2 regions of the Sphingomonas sp. DMC6 genome follow, and region 2 is predicted to be linked to the other one. Evidence: riboswitches for the same ligand, from Rfam matches in the RefSeq annotation. Region 2 holds a riboswitch; the other holds the start of a gene.
The links. Region 2 has a riboswitch for glycine ahead of ACT53M_RS18165 (L-serine ammonia-lyase). Riboswitches for the same ligand answer to the same signal wherever they lie in the genome.

Region 1 (7,100 bases), on a different contig from region 2:
TCGGCGACCTGGCGCAGGCCGTCGGCACCGTGGCTGAGGATATAGGTCAGCGCGCGGGTGAACATGCCCATCTGGCCGTGGAAGGCGGTCATCCGGCCGAAGGTGCCGGCATGATGCTCCTCGGCATTCTCTTCCTCGACGATGCGATAGCCGCTCTCGGTCTTCTCGACGAACGGCAGCGGCGCATAGGGCGCCAGCGCCGCCGACAGCACCACCGGACCCGAACCCGGGCCGCCGCCGCCATGCGGGGTGGAGAAGGTCTTGTGCAGGTTGATGTGCATCGCATCGACGCCGAGGTCGCCCGGGCGCACCCGGCCGACGATCGCGTTGAAGTTGGCACCGTCGCAATAGACATAGCCGCCCGCGGCATGGACCGCGTCGGAGATTTCCTTCAGGTCCGGCTCGAACAGCCCGCAGGTGTTCGGGTTGGTGATCATCACGCCGGCAATGTCCGGCCCCAGCCGCGCCTTGAGCGCCGCCACGTCGACCCGGCCTTCCGGAGTCGCGGGGATGTCCTCCACCGCGAAGCCTGCAAAGGCCGCCGTCGCCGGGTTGGTGCCGTGCGCGCTCTCCGGCACCAGCATGATGCGGCGCGCGGTCTCGCCCTTGGCGTCGAGCGCAGCGCGGATCGCCAGCACGCCGCACAGCTCGCCGTGGGCGCCGGCCTTGGGGCTCATCGCCACCGCCTGCATGCCGGTGAGCGTGATCAGCCAGTGCGCGAGCTGGTCGATCGCCTCCAGCGCGCCCTGCACCGTATCGACCGGCTGGAGCGGGTGGATGTCGGCGAAGCCCGGCAGGCGCGCCATCCGCTCGTTGAGGCGCGGATTGTGCTTCATCGTGCAGCTGCCCAGCGGGAACAGGCCAAGGTCGATGGCATAGTTCTGGCGGCTGAGGCGGGTATAGTGGCGCACTGCTTCCGGCTCTGACAGGCCCGGCAGGCCGATCGCCTTGCTGCGCTCCATGCCGCCCAGGCGCGATTTGCCCGCGGGGGCTTCCGCGAAATCGACGCCGGTGGTGTCGGCCGAACCAATCTCGAAGATCAGCGCCTCTTCCAGCATCAGCGCGCGGTTGCCGGTGAAGGTCGCCTCGGCGCTCTCGCCGCCCTCCGGCGTGGTGGGGCGCCAGCCCGACGGATTGATCGTGCTCATGCCAGCACCTCCTCGAGTGCGGAGGCAAGCGTCTCGACGTCCTCCTCCGTGGTGGTTTCGGTGACCGCGACGACGAGGCCGTTCTGCAGTTCCCCGACGCCCGGGTACAGCCGGCCGAGCGACACGCCGGCCAGGATGCCCTTGTCGGCCAGCTGGCGGACGACGGGGCGCGCTTCCTTCGACAGCTTCAGGGTGAATTCGTTGAAGAACCGGTCGGTGACCAGCTCGACCCCATTCACTTCCGCCAGACGATCGGCGGCGGCGCTGGCGCCGACATGGTTCAATTCGGCGAGCTGGCGCAGGCCCTTCTCGCCCAGCAGCGTCATGTGTACCGACATGGCGAGCGCGCACAGCACCGAGCTGGTGCAGATGTTCGACGTCGCCTTTTCGCGGCGGATATGCTGCTCGCGGGTGGAGAGCGTCAGCACGAAGCCGCGCTTGCCGCTGGCGTCGACGGTTTCGCCACAGAGGCGGCCCGGCATCTGGCGGACCAGCTTTTCCGAGCAGGCGAACAGGCCCACATAGGGCCCGCCGAACTGCAGGCCGACGCCGAGCGACTGGCCCTCGCCGACGACGATGTCCGCGCCCATCTCCCCCGGCGCCTTGATCGCCCCCAGCGCCACCGGCTCGGTGACCACGGCGATCAGCAGCGCCTTCTTGGCGTGGCAGGCGTCCGCAAGTGCCGACATGTCCTCGATGCGGCCGAGAATGTCGGGATACTGGACGACGACGCAGGAAGTGTCGGCGTCGATCGCGTTGATGAGGTCGAGCGTGTCGGGCTCGGGGCTGAACGTCGGCAGCGAGGTCACCAGCTGGTCGCCGGTGAAGCGCGCCATCGTCTTGGCGACCGAGACATAATGCGGGTGCAGGCCGCCCGAGAGGATCGCCTTGCCGCGCTTGGTGACGCGACGAGCCATGGTGATCGCTTCCCAGCACGCAGTCGAGCCGTCGTACATCGAGGCGTTGGCGACGTCGCAACCCAGCAGCCGGGCGATCTGGCTCTGGAACTCGAACATCATCTGCAGCGTGCCCTGCGCGATTTCCGGCTGGTAGGGCGTGTAGGCGGTGAGGAACTCGCCGCGCTGGATGAGGTGGTCGACCGAGGCCGGCACATGGTGGCGATAGGCCCCTGCCCCCAGGAAGAACGGCGCCTCGCCGGCCGCCAGGTTCTTGCGCGCGAGCGCGGTCATGTGGCGTTCGACCGCGAGCTCCGATGCGTGCATCGGCAGGCCGGCGATCGGCCCGCTGAGGCGGGCGCTTTCGGGCACGTCGACGAACAGATCGTCGATCGACTGGGCGCCGATCGTGCCAAGCATCGCCTGACGGTCGGCCGGGGTAAGGGGCAGGTAGCGCATCGTTGTTCCTTCTTCCCTCTTCTCCCCTTCCGCTTGCGGGAGGGGTCGGGGGAGGGGCTGAAAGTTCTGCGGGAAGGACTGGCGGCTGCCACCCCCTCCCCTAACCCCTCCCGCAAGCGGGAGGGGGAGAGTCAGATCACAGCTTCGCGACGAAGGCCTGGTACTTGGTCTCGTCCATCAGTTCTTCCAGTTCGCTGGTGTCGGCCAGCGTCATCTTGAAGAACCAGCCGTCGCCTTCGGGATCCTCGTTCACCAGCGCAGGGTTATCGGCGAGGTCGGCATTGCCTTCGATCACCGTACCCGCAACCGGTGCGTACACGTCGGATGCCGCCTTCACGCTCTCCACGACCGCGGCATCGTCGCCCTTGGCGAATTCCTTGCCCTCGTCGGGCACTTCGACGAACACGATGTCGCCGAGCTGGCTCTGGGCATATTCGGTGATGCCGACCGTCGCGATGTCGCCGTCGACATCAATCCATTCATGATCTTCGGTAAAATAACGGCTCATGTCACGCTCCCTTTCGGACATAGCGGTGGGGTACGAAGGGCATCGCAACGACCTCCGCGGAATGCTGCTTGCCCCGCTGGACAAGCGTAATCTTGGTGCCGGCCGCTGCAAGGGCCGACGGCACATAGGCCATGGCGATCGGCTTCTGCACGCTCGGCGCGAAGCCGCCCGACGTGACCTTGCCGACTTCCGCGCCCGCGGCATCGACAACGGCCGCCCCTTCGCGCACCGGCTGGCGGCCCTCGACGATCAGGCCGACGCGCTTCATGGCGCTGCCCTGCTCACGCTCGGCGAGAATGCGCCCGGCGCCGGCGAACCCGCCCTCCTCGCGGCGGCGCTTGGACAGCGCGAAGCCGAGATCGGCAGCGACCGGCGTGGTCTCCAGGTCGAGGTCATGGCCATAGAGCGGCAGACCGGCCTCCAGGCGCAGCGAGTCGCGCGCACCCAGGCCGATCGGCTTCACTTCGGGCTGTGCAGTCAGCAGGTCGGCAAGCGCCTCGGCGGCCTCGCCCGGCAGCGAGATTTCGAACCCGTCCTCGCCGGTATAGCCCGACCGGCTCACCCAGAGCGGGTTGCCGTTCCACTCGAACGCACCCGCGGTCATGAACACCAGCTTCTCGACGCCCGGCAGCACGCGGGCGAGCGCGGTCACCGCCTCCGGCCCCTGCAGCGCCAGCAGCGCCTGGTCTTCCAGATGGTTGATCGTCACTTCGTCGGGCAGGAATTCGCGGAACACGCCCAGATCGTCCCACTTGGTCGCACCGTTGACGACCATGTAGATCGTGCCGCCCTCAATCTCGAAAGCGTTGTCGGCCGGCAGGCGAGTCATCATCAGATCGTCATGGATGCCGCCTTCTTCGCTGAGCAGCAGCGAATAGCGCATCCGGCCCTCGCCCAGGCCCTTCACATCGCCCGGCAGCAGCTTCTCCAGCCCTGCGTCGAAATCTACGCCCGAAAAGAGCAGCTGGCCCATATGGCTGACGTCGAACAGCCCGGCATGCTCGCGCGTCCACAGATGCTCGGCCATGATGCCTTCATATTGGACGGGCATCGCATAGCCGGCGAACGGCACCATGCGGCCACCGCGCGCGCGGTGCCAGGCGTCGAGCGGCAGCGTCTCGATCGGGGTATCGCCGGCAAGGGCTTCTTCGACGGTATCGGACATCAGGCACTCCGCGCATCAGGGGTTCAATGGCACGCCCGGGCGCGCTCGCCCGACCTGCACCATCGCCCCCTCTGTCACGGAACCTGAGAGCTTTCGCCGGCGCGCCGGCTTACCCCTTCGGTGGAACCTGGCCACAGGGGCCGGCTCGCTTTCCAGAGTGTCGTGGCCTGCGCGGTCCTCGGTGCCTGAGAGATTCCGGGGCGGTTGCTCCTTCGGCGATCCGGCGAACCGGATTCTCTCCCGCGCATGCCCATGCCGGTCGCCCGGCATCGACGCGCCAAGCCTTGGCCGGTGGGCCGGGCGGAGTCAATCGGGATATGCGGTAAAGATGCCGCACCGCGACAAGCGCCCTGAATGAACCTCGTACACGCCGCATTGACTCGCGCACGAAATCGTCTATGAGCGCGCTTCCTCTTTCGGGAGGAAACCGTCCGAGACAGCGAGTGACCGGAATATGCCGGTCTTAATCCCTCGCCTAGACGGGGACAGAATTTTCCGGCGGCTTCACCTGCGCGTCTGCGTTTGGTCCGAAGCGTTCCGGGTCACGCCCAGGGATATATCCCCGGCCTCGTGACGATCCTTCCCCTCGGACAATTGAGCCTGGCCCATTTCGATGGGTCGTAACCGGGGCATCCCCTTTGCGGGGGCTGCCTCATGTATGAGGAGACCGGCATGGATCGTTCCCAGAAGGCCGACGCCGTTGCCGAGCTGAACCGCACCTTTGGCGAGGTTGGCGTGGTGGTTATCACCCGCAACCTCGGGATGACCGTCAAGCAGTCGACGGACCTCCGCAACAAGATGCGCGAAGCCGGTGCGAGCTACAAGGTCGCGAAGAACCGCCTTGCCAAGATCGCCGCTCAGGGCACCGACTATGCGGTGCTCGCGGACCTGCTGACGGGTCCGACGGCGCTCGCCACTTCCGTCGACCCCGTGGCTGCTGCCAAGGTGGTCTCGGACTTCGCCAAGACGACCGACAAGATCGAGATCGTCGGTGGTGCGATGGGCGGGCTGCTGCTGGATGCGGCGGGCGTGCAGGCACTGGCTTCGCTGCCGTCGCTGGACGAACTGCGTGGCAAGCTCGTGGGGCTCATCGCAGCGCCCGCGACCAAGCTCGCAACCATCGCCCAGGCACCGGCCGCGCAGATCGCGCGCGTGCTTTCGGCCTACGCCGAGAAGCAGGCTGCCTGAGCTTCGGCATCAAGCGACGTTTATTTTATTCCGAAACTTTTGAATTGATTGGAGTTTAACATGGCTGACCTCAACGCAATCGTCGACCAGCTTTCCGCGCTGACCGTTCTCGAAGCCGCCGAGCTCTCGAAGCTCCTCGAAGAAAAGTGGGGCGTTTCGGCCGCCGCTGCCGTGGCCGTTGCGGCTCCGGGTGCGGGCGGTGGCGCCGCTGCTCCGGCCGCTGAAGAGAAGACCGAATTCGACGTCATCCTGACCGGCGACGGCGGCAAGAAGATCAACGTCATTAAGGAAGTCCGCGCGATCACCTCGCTCGGCCTGACCGAAGCCAAGGCGCTGGTCGAAGGCGCGCCGAAGCCCGTCAAGGAAGGCGTGTCGAAGGACGAAGCCGAGAAGATCAAGAAGCAGCTTGAAGAAGCCGGCGCGACCGTCGAAATCAAGTAAGCTTCCTGGCCTTTACAGGCACGGAAACACGAAGGGGGCGGTCCGGCGACGGGCCGCCCCTTTTCATTTGCGGCTATGCCCTTGCTTGCGCGCGATAGCGGCTGGCGGCGAGCGCAGCGGGAGGCGGCCGGTCGAGCCAGATCGGGCCCGGTTTCGTCCCCTGCCCCGCACTTCCCAGCAGGAAGTCGACGCCAAAACGGCGAATGCTGAGCCCCGAGCGCCAGCGCAGATCAAGCATCAGCATTGCCACGAACATCGGCCGATTGCCGAGCTGGACCACATGGAGCTGATCGCGCCGCAGCGTGAGCCGCGCCGGCAGACGGATGCGCATGCCCGGGCCCAGATCGATCGGGCCGGCCTCGCTCTGCGGCGGCGGCCCGGCATGGAAAGCCGCGCACCAGCGATCCTGATCCGGACTGGCGCTGACGAGCGCGAGCGCCGGGCGAATCCCCTCAGCCGCCTGCGTCTGTGGGTTGGTGAGTTCCAGTTCCAGATCGATCGCCACGACATCGGCCGCGAACTGGATGCGCGCACTGGCCAAGGAAATGGCGAGGGGATCGCCCTGCGCAGCAGCCGGCGGCGGTGCGATAGCGACAGGCTCGACAGGCGCCGCCGGTTCGTCCTCCTCCTCCTCCTCGCCCGTGCCACTGCGACGGCGCACCAGCAGCCATCCTGCCGCGAACACCACCAGCAAAGACGCAGCGCCGGCGAGCCAGGGCCAGATTTCCGGCGACGAAGCCGGAGCCGGCACTGGGGCGACAGGTGAAGGCGTTGGCGTTGGTGTGGGCAAGACCGGCGCCACCTGCACCGGCGAAGATGTCGGCGCGGGTGTCGGCGACTCGGTCGGACGCGGTGTTGCCGTACTGCGCGGTTTGGGCGCCGCTGTCGGACTCGGACGGGGCGACTGCGTCGGCACCGTCACCGGCGTTACGAGCGGACCGGGTGTTGCGGTGGTCGTTGGAGTCGGCGTCGGCTCGGGCGTGCCCGGCAGACGAAAGCGCTCGGGCAGCACGCCGGGGATCGCCTGCACTGTGGGCGCTGGCGTCGGCTGCACCTGCGCATGGGCGATCGGCGCAGCCATCGCCACGGCAAGGGCCCATGGCCATATTCCCCGGTGTCGCCCCGTTCTCACCGCCTCCGCGTGACCGGGCGCAGGTGAACAAGGGCTGCACCGTCCAGCGCGTCAGCAGTCAGCGCGATGACCCGTGACAAAGGGGCGGCAGAAGGCACGCCGTCAGCGGCTACGCTGCAGCGTCTCTGCCTTGATTCGCAGAATGCGCGCGCGCTCAATCCGG
Region 2 (7,100 bases):
CTTCGCCCGCTGGGTCGACCACCATGTGGTGCTACAGGTAATAGAAGAACTGGTCGCCGCGCCGGACGTGACCCTGGGCGTTCCCTTGTCCGTACAGAGTCTGCGCGCGGATCGCTGGTGGAACACGATCCAGGCACGGCTGGAGGCGACGCCCGGCCTGGCCAGTCGGCTCGTACTGGAAATTACGGAAACCGCGCCGTTAACCGATATATCGCCCGCCGTACAATTTGTGAGCAGCATGCGCCGCCTTGGTTGCCGCTTTGCGCTGGCCGGTTTTGGCGCGGGCCATGCCTCGCTCCGCCAGTTGCTCGCACTCACCCCGGATTTCGCGAAGATCGATCCCCTCTTCGTGCATCGCGCGACCCTGTCAGCGCAGGGAGAGGCGCTGTTGTTCCACCTGATCGGCGCTGCCTCGGCGATCGGTGCGACGGTTATCGTCGACGGCGTTGAGACACCCGAGCAGGCGGCACTGGCGCGCCAGGCGGGCGGGCGCTGGCAGCAGGGCCATCATTGGGGTTGCCCCAGCCTGATCCGCCCCTGGCGCACGCGATTGCCGGTCAGCGTCCGCCCTGGCCTCCATTGCCGGGAGGTGCAGCATGCAGATGCATGAAATCGATCGCGACGCGGGCGCAGCAACCACGCTCGCCTTCCGCACGCCGGCCGAGGATCGCGCGGCGCTCGAGGCGATAACCGTGGCACCCGAAACGGAGGAAGAGCGCGAAACGCCCCCGCCGATTCTGGGTGTTGTGCTGCTGGCTGCCGCGCTGGTCTGGATCATCGCCGGCTGGCTGGTGTGGCGGGCACTGCCATGATGCAGTCCAGTCGCCTGGCCCGCGCCATCCTGCCCCTCTTGCAGCGGTAGAGTCGCCATGCCTTTAGCCAATCTTCTGCTGAAGTCCGATCCCGCGGGCGCCCGGCCGCGGGTAGCGCCGCTCGCCTCGGCGTCAGTCCATTATTTGCGCGGACCTGCCACCGATGCTGGCCGGCGGATTGAATCGGGCAAGGCCGAAGCGGAAATCTGCCTGTTGCTGGCAGATTCAAAGCTCGCCTCCAGAGTGACACGCGCGCTGACGGAGCTGGCCGCCCGAGTGACAGCGTTCGACAACGCTATCGAATTCCAGCAAGCCTGCGAACTGCCCTTCAACGGCGTGGCCATCATCGACGCACGCCTGCCGGGTCTGGACGGCCTGTCACTCTATCGCTGGATGCGCGACCACGGCAGCACCGCCGGCGCGATCTTCATTTCGGCCAAACCCGACGTAGCGTTCACCGTGCAATGTATGAAAGCGGGTGCGGAGAATGTGTTTGCGCTGCCGCTCGACATGAACGAACTCAAGGCATCGGTTCTGTCTGCGCTGGCCAGTGCGCAGCGGCGCTGCGTGGATAACCGGGCCGCCCAGGCCAAGCAGACGGTGCTCGCAAGCCTTACCCCGGCCGAGCGCAAGGTGATGGCGTTGCTGCTCGAAGGCCATCTGACCAAGCAGATCGCGGCAATCCTGGGTCGCAGCGAATATACGATCAAGATCCATCGCGGGCGCATCCTCCGCAAGATGGGCGTTCCATCGACAGCCGCACTGATCAAATTCTTTCTCGACGACGGCTCGGCTGATCCCGGGCGCCTCGCCCTGCCGGGACGCGAAGGCCTACAGGGCAGCCACGATCACTCCATCCCCCGCTGACGAAGATGAGGTTCCACCATGCGTAAAATTGCCGCCGCGGTCACGCTGGGTCTGCTGATATCACCCCCGGTTCTGGCGCAGGCTATCCGCACCACCCCTTCCATGCGACCCCACGGCTCGGCCTATGCGGCGACAATCGGTGGCCCGCTCGGCAACCCGGACGAAGAGAGTGGCAGGCGCCTGCGCAAGCGCAAGCCCGGCTATTGGTGGGCGGGCCTCGCCGTGCTGGCCACCGCAGGCGTGATCGTGGCCGCATCGAGCGGCGGCAGCCCAAAGAGCCCCTGATCCACCGCCGGGGCGGGAAATTTGCTTTGACATGGCTCGCCGGCGCGACGACACATGTCGCGTCGGAACGGGAGAGAATCCGGTTCGCCGGATCGCCGAAGGAGCAACCGCCCCGGAAACTCTCAGGCAAAAGGACCGTCCGCACAACAGATTCTGGAGAGTAGCGCGAAGGCGCTCGCCGACGGGATAGCGATCTCAGGCACAAGGACAGAAGGGGCCCGAATCTCTCTATCGTATTAGGAGCCAGGGTGTCACTGTCGCATGCGGAAAACACGGTCGATCCGCGCATTGGATCGATCAGCATCACCGACGTGTTCAGCATTGGGATCGGGCCGTCGAGCTCGCATACCGTGGGGCCGATGCGCGCTGCCGAGCAGTTCGCGGCCTGGGCGCTGGGCGAAGGCACCGTGGTGTCGGTGGCGTGCGACCTGCACGGCTCGCTCGCGCTGACCGGCAAGGGCCACGCCACCGATCGCGCCGTGATCCTGGGCCTTGCCGGCGAACGCCCCGACGGGGTCGATCCGGATGCCGTGGAGGCGATCGTCGGGAAAGTCGCGGCCGAACAGCAGCTGCTGCTGGGCGGCCGGAGCGCCATTGCCTTCGATCCCGATGCCGATATCCGCTTTCACAAGCGCAGCTTCCTGCCTGCCCATCCCAACGGCATGCACTTCACTGCAACGCTCGACGATGGCAGCGTGCGCGAGCGCATCTATTATTCGATCGGCGGCGGCGCCATCCTGCGCGATGGTGAGGCGGCATCGGTATCGGCGCGCTCCAACCATGGCTTTGGCAGCGCCCGCGACATGCTGGCGCGCTGCGATGAGCTGGGCACCGACATTGCCGGGCTGATGCTGGCCAATGAGGCGGTGTGGCGCCCCGAGGCCGAGACGCTGGCCTTTGTCGATTCGATCCGTGCGGCGATGATGGCGTGCGTCGATCGCGGCATGGCGCAGCAAGGCGTGCTGCCCGGCGGGCTGAACGTCGCCCGGCGCGCCCGCAAGCTGCACCAGGCGCTGCTCGCCCGCGGCCCCCGGATCGAGCCGGCCTCGGTGCTCGAATGGGTCAGCCTGTGGGCGCTCGCGGTGAACGAGGAGAATGCCGCCGGCGGCAAGGTCGTCACCGCCCCCACCAACGGCGCGGCGGGCGTCATCCCGGCCGTGCTGCGATATTATGAGAGCTTTGTCGGCAACGCGACGCCGGAAGGCAGTCGCCGCCTGCTGTTGACGGCGGCGGCAATCGGCATTCTCTACAAGCTGCAGGCGTCGATCTCCGCCGCCGAAATGGGCTGTCAGGGGGAAGTGGGCGTCGCCTGTTCGATGGCGGCGGCGGGGCTCACCGCCGCGCTGGGCGGCAACAACCTCCAGATCGAGAATGCCGCCGAGATCGGCATGGAGCATAATCTGGGCCTGACCTGCGACCCGATCGGGGGGCTGGTGCAGATCCCCTGCATCGAGCGCAACACGATGGGCGCCGTGAAGGCGATCAACGCAGCGATGCTGGCGCTGCATGGCGACGGGTCGCACAAGGTGTCGCTCGACGCCGTAATCGAGACGATGCGCCAGACCGGCCGCGACATGGCCTCCCAATATAAGGAAACCAGCCTCGGCGGGCTCGCCGTAAACGTCGTCGAGTGTTGACGGCGCGCCATTTGCCCGCCCCGGCCGCGCGCGATAAGGTCGTGCGATGACTGACCTTCTGCGCGAACCCGACGGCTTCGTCGAACCCGTCTCCACTCGCCTCGGCTATTTGCTCCGTCGTGCGTCGCTGGTGATGATGGCCGATCTGGGGGCGACGCTGGCCGAACTCGACCTGCGCCCGGTGGAAGCGACGCTGCTGATCCTGATCGGCGCCAATCCGGGTTGCAGCCAGAGCGAGCTGGGGCGGCGGCTGGCAATCAAGAGCGCCAATATGGTGCCACTGATCGCCGGGCTGATCGCCAAGGATCTGGTGCAGCGCAGCCCGCTCGACGGTCGTTCGACCGCGCTGTCGCTGACCCCGGAAGGCGCGCGGATGCGGGACGCCGCCGAAGCCGCGATGGACGCGCACGAAGCGCGCTTTGCCGAGATCGTCCCGCCCGAAGAACGACCGCTGCTTGCCGCAACGCTGAAACGGATCGCCGCGCGCTGACGCTACACCTCCGTTGACGTTGGATACGATTCGTGATGAATTGGATCCAATAGCCATAATGGAGAGGCAGATGAGTCGGATTGCTGGCAGCAGCGCGCCCTGGCCGCGCAACACCTGGTATGTCGCGGCGACGCCCGACGAATTCGCCGACAAGCCGCTCGCGCGCACGATCTGCGGCCAGCCGATGGTTTTCTATCGCGGCGAAGGCGGCGCTGCAGTCGCGCTCGAGGATTTCTGCCCGCATCGCGGTGCCCCGCTCTCGCTGGGCTTCGTCCGCGATGGCGAACTGGTATGCGGCTATCACGGGCTGGTGATGGGCTGCGCCGGCCGCGCCACCTCGATGCCCGGCCAGCGCGTCGACAAATTCTCCACCATCCGCCGCTTCGCCACGATCGAACGCTATGGCTTTATCTGGGTGTGGCCCGGCGCGTTCGAAGACGCCGATCCCGCCCAGCTCCACCATCTCGAATGGGCCGAGAGCCCCGACTGGGCCTATGGCGGCGGCCGCTATCACATCCAGTGCGACTACCGGCTGATGATCGACAATCTGATGGACCTCACGCACGAGACCTATGTCCACAGCACCAGCATCGGCCAGAAGGAAATCGACGAGGCGCCGGTCGAGACGCTGATCGAGGACGATCAGGTCGTCACCCGCCGCTTCATGGAAGGCATTCTCGCGCCGCCCTTCTGGCAGATGGCGCTGCGGGCTGCAGGCCTGCCCGACGACCAGCCGGTCGACCGCTGGCAGATCTGCCGCTTCACCCCGCCCAGCCATGTGCTGATCGAAGTGGGCGTCGCGCTCGCCGGCAAGGGCGGCTACCATGCCGAGGACCGGTACAAGGCCTCCAGCATCGTCGTCGACTTCATCACCCCGGAGACGGAGACCTCGCACCATTATTTCTGGGGCATGGCGCGTCACTTCTCGGTGGACGACGCGGCGCTGACCGACGCAATCCGCACCGGCCAGGGCAAAATCTTCGGCGAGGATCTGGAGATGCTCGAACGCCAGCAGGCCAATCTGCTGCGCTATCCGGACCGCAAGCTGATGAAGCTGAACATCGACGCCGGCGGCGTCCGCTCGCGGCTGATGATCGACCGTATCATCGCCGCCGAACAGGCCGAACCGGAGAGCGTCGCCGCCTGATTCCCAGTCGCGCTTCTTTTGCCTAGAAGGCGGCGCATGGAAGATCGCATCAAGCCCGGCCAGCATGTGCTCGTGACGCTGCGCCGCATGATCGCGGACGGCACGTTCCGGCCGGGCGAGCGCATCGCCGAAATCCCCACGGCGGCAGCGCTGGGGGTGTCGCGGATGCCGGTGCGGACCGCGTTGCGTACGCTGGAACATGAAGGGCTGGTCGAGAAGCTCGGCGCGCGGGGCTATACGCCGCGGGCGGTCAACGCCGCGGCGATCACCGGGGCGATCGAAGTGCGCGGCGTGCTGGAGGGGCTGGCCGCGCGCCGGCTGGCCGAACGCCGCCCCACCCCGGCCGAGGAACAGGCGCTCGCCGCCACCCTGTCCGAAGGCGATGCGATTTTCGCCAAGGGGCATCTGGCGGACGGCGATCTCGATCTCTTCTATCGCTATAACCTCGATTTTCACGACCGGCTGATTGCCGCCAGCGGCAACCCCTCGATCGCGCTGGCGCTGGGGCGCAACAACCATCTGCCCTTCGCCTCGGCGGCGGCGCTGGCGCTCGACTGGGACGATCTGGAAGGCGAGTATCACCATCTGCTGGCCGCCCATCACCAGCACCATGCCGTGTTCGAGGCGATCCGGGTGGGCGATGCCGACCGCGCCGAGCGGCTGATGCGCGCCCATGCCGGCACCGCTGTCGCCAACCGCAAGGCGTTCCGGATGCTGGGGGCGGGCTAGCCGGCGTCAGCGATAAGGCTGGATCACCGCCAGGTCGCCGACCTGCGCCGCCTGAAACAGCAGCCGGGCGAAATCGGGCGGCACGCCGATACAGCCATGCGTCGCCGCGCCTTCGCGGACATTGCTGGCGTGGATGGCTACCCCGTCGCGCGTCAGCCAAAGCGCGTCGGGCATCGGCGCATCGAACGCACGCGACCGATAGGCTTCGCTCTTGCCCAGAATGTGGAACGTGCCGCCGGGCGTCGGGCGGCCATCGGCACCGAACAGCAGCACCGCCGTGCCGATCTCATGCCCTCCGCGAAACACCGACAGCAACTGGCGTGCGGGATCGATCCAGATCCATAACGGCCCCGGCGGCACACCCGCCGTATTCCAGGCGAAGGCACCGTGGTGGAGGCGGCCATGAACGGCGAGCAGGCTTTCGACACGCCTTGTGCTGCCATCCGGCAGACGGAGCGTCGGCGCCGCTGCGGCAGGAAAGCGGACGCGGTCACCCGAGACAACCGTCGCCGGCCGCGTTGCTGGCGGGGGTGCGGCACGCGGCGCGGACCAGCTCCAGGCGAACGGAAGAAGCAGCGCCAGCGCGATGACAGCCTTTCCCGTCATGCCCGGATGGTGGCTGCGCGGCGCTGACGGACCCGGGCGCCGACCAAGGCCGTACCCAACAGCAACAGCGCCCAGCTGAACGGTTCCGGCACCGGCGCACCCGGTGGGCCGGAGGGTCCGCCGGGACTTCCAGGCGGCACGACGCCTACCGGGCCGCCGGGGACCACAATGCCCCCGGGCGTCGGGGAGAACGGCACGGTACTACCAGTACCGGGAGGCCCGGCCCTCTCCGCGATGCCGCCCGGCGAAGGGCTGGCAGCACCGTCAGGAACCAGACCACCGCTGCCGGGCCCCGCAGCAGGGGGGCGCGGTACCCCGGCGGCGTCGGGCGTAATCGACCAGACGGGGTGCCCCGACCCCGAACCGCCATCCGATCCGCTACCCGGAACGCCGCCGCGAATGCCGTTGCGCGCCTTGCTGTCGATGGTAACGGCGCCGCGTGCGCCGGGGGACCGCGCATCCAGCAGCGCGAACAGCGCGGCGACATCGACCTTGCCGGCATGCGCTGCCGCCGGCACCGCCGGGGC

Region 1: linked by a shared signal. The riboswitch ahead of gcvT (glycine cleavage system aminomethyltransferase GcvT) and the one ahead of ACT53M_RS18165 (L-serine ammonia-lyase) in region 2 are both predicted to bind glycine.

The regions. Positions count from the first base shown of each region.
Region 1 covers NZ_JBQUYT010000004.1:129,697-136,796, reverse strand. The annotation lists gene gcvPB (aminomethyl-transferring glycine dehydrogenase subunit GcvPB) at 1-1,148, opposite strand, end outside; gene gcvPA (aminomethyl-transferring glycine dehydrogenase subunit GcvPA) at 1,145-2,503, opposite strand; gene gcvH (glycine cleavage system protein GcvH) at 2,640-3,011, opposite strand; gene gcvT (glycine cleavage system aminomethyltransferase GcvT) at 3,013-4,176, opposite strand; glycine riboswitch at 4,339-4,429, opposite strand; gene rplJ (50S ribosomal protein L10) at 4,849-5,364, shown strand; gene rplL (50S ribosomal protein L7/L12) at 5,425-5,805, shown strand; gene ACT53M_RS11175 (hypothetical protein) at 5,879-6,886, opposite strand; gene ACT53M_RS11170 (hypothetical protein) at 7,040-7,100, opposite strand, start outside.
Region 2 covers NZ_JBQUYT010000011.1:43,036-50,135, forward strand. The annotation lists gene ACT53M_RS18145 (EAL domain-containing protein) at 1-610, shown strand, start outside; gene ACT53M_RS18150 (hypothetical protein) at 597-812, shown strand; gene ACT53M_RS18155 (response regulator transcription factor) at 870-1,679, shown strand; gene ACT53M_RS18160 (hypothetical protein) at 1,698-1,964, shown strand; glycine riboswitch at 2,023-2,111, shown strand; gene ACT53M_RS18165 (L-serine ammonia-lyase) at 2,213-3,601, shown strand; gene ACT53M_RS18170 (MarR family winged helix-turn-helix transcriptional regulator) at 3,648-4,091, shown strand; gene ACT53M_RS18175 (Rieske 2Fe-2S domain-containing protein) at 4,162-5,238, shown strand; gene ACT53M_RS18180 (GntR family transcriptional regulator) at 5,275-5,967, shown strand; gene ACT53M_RS18185 (L,D-transpeptidase) at 5,974-6,573, opposite strand; gene ACT53M_RS18190 (PEP-CTERM sorting domain-containing protein) at 6,570-7,100, opposite strand, start outside.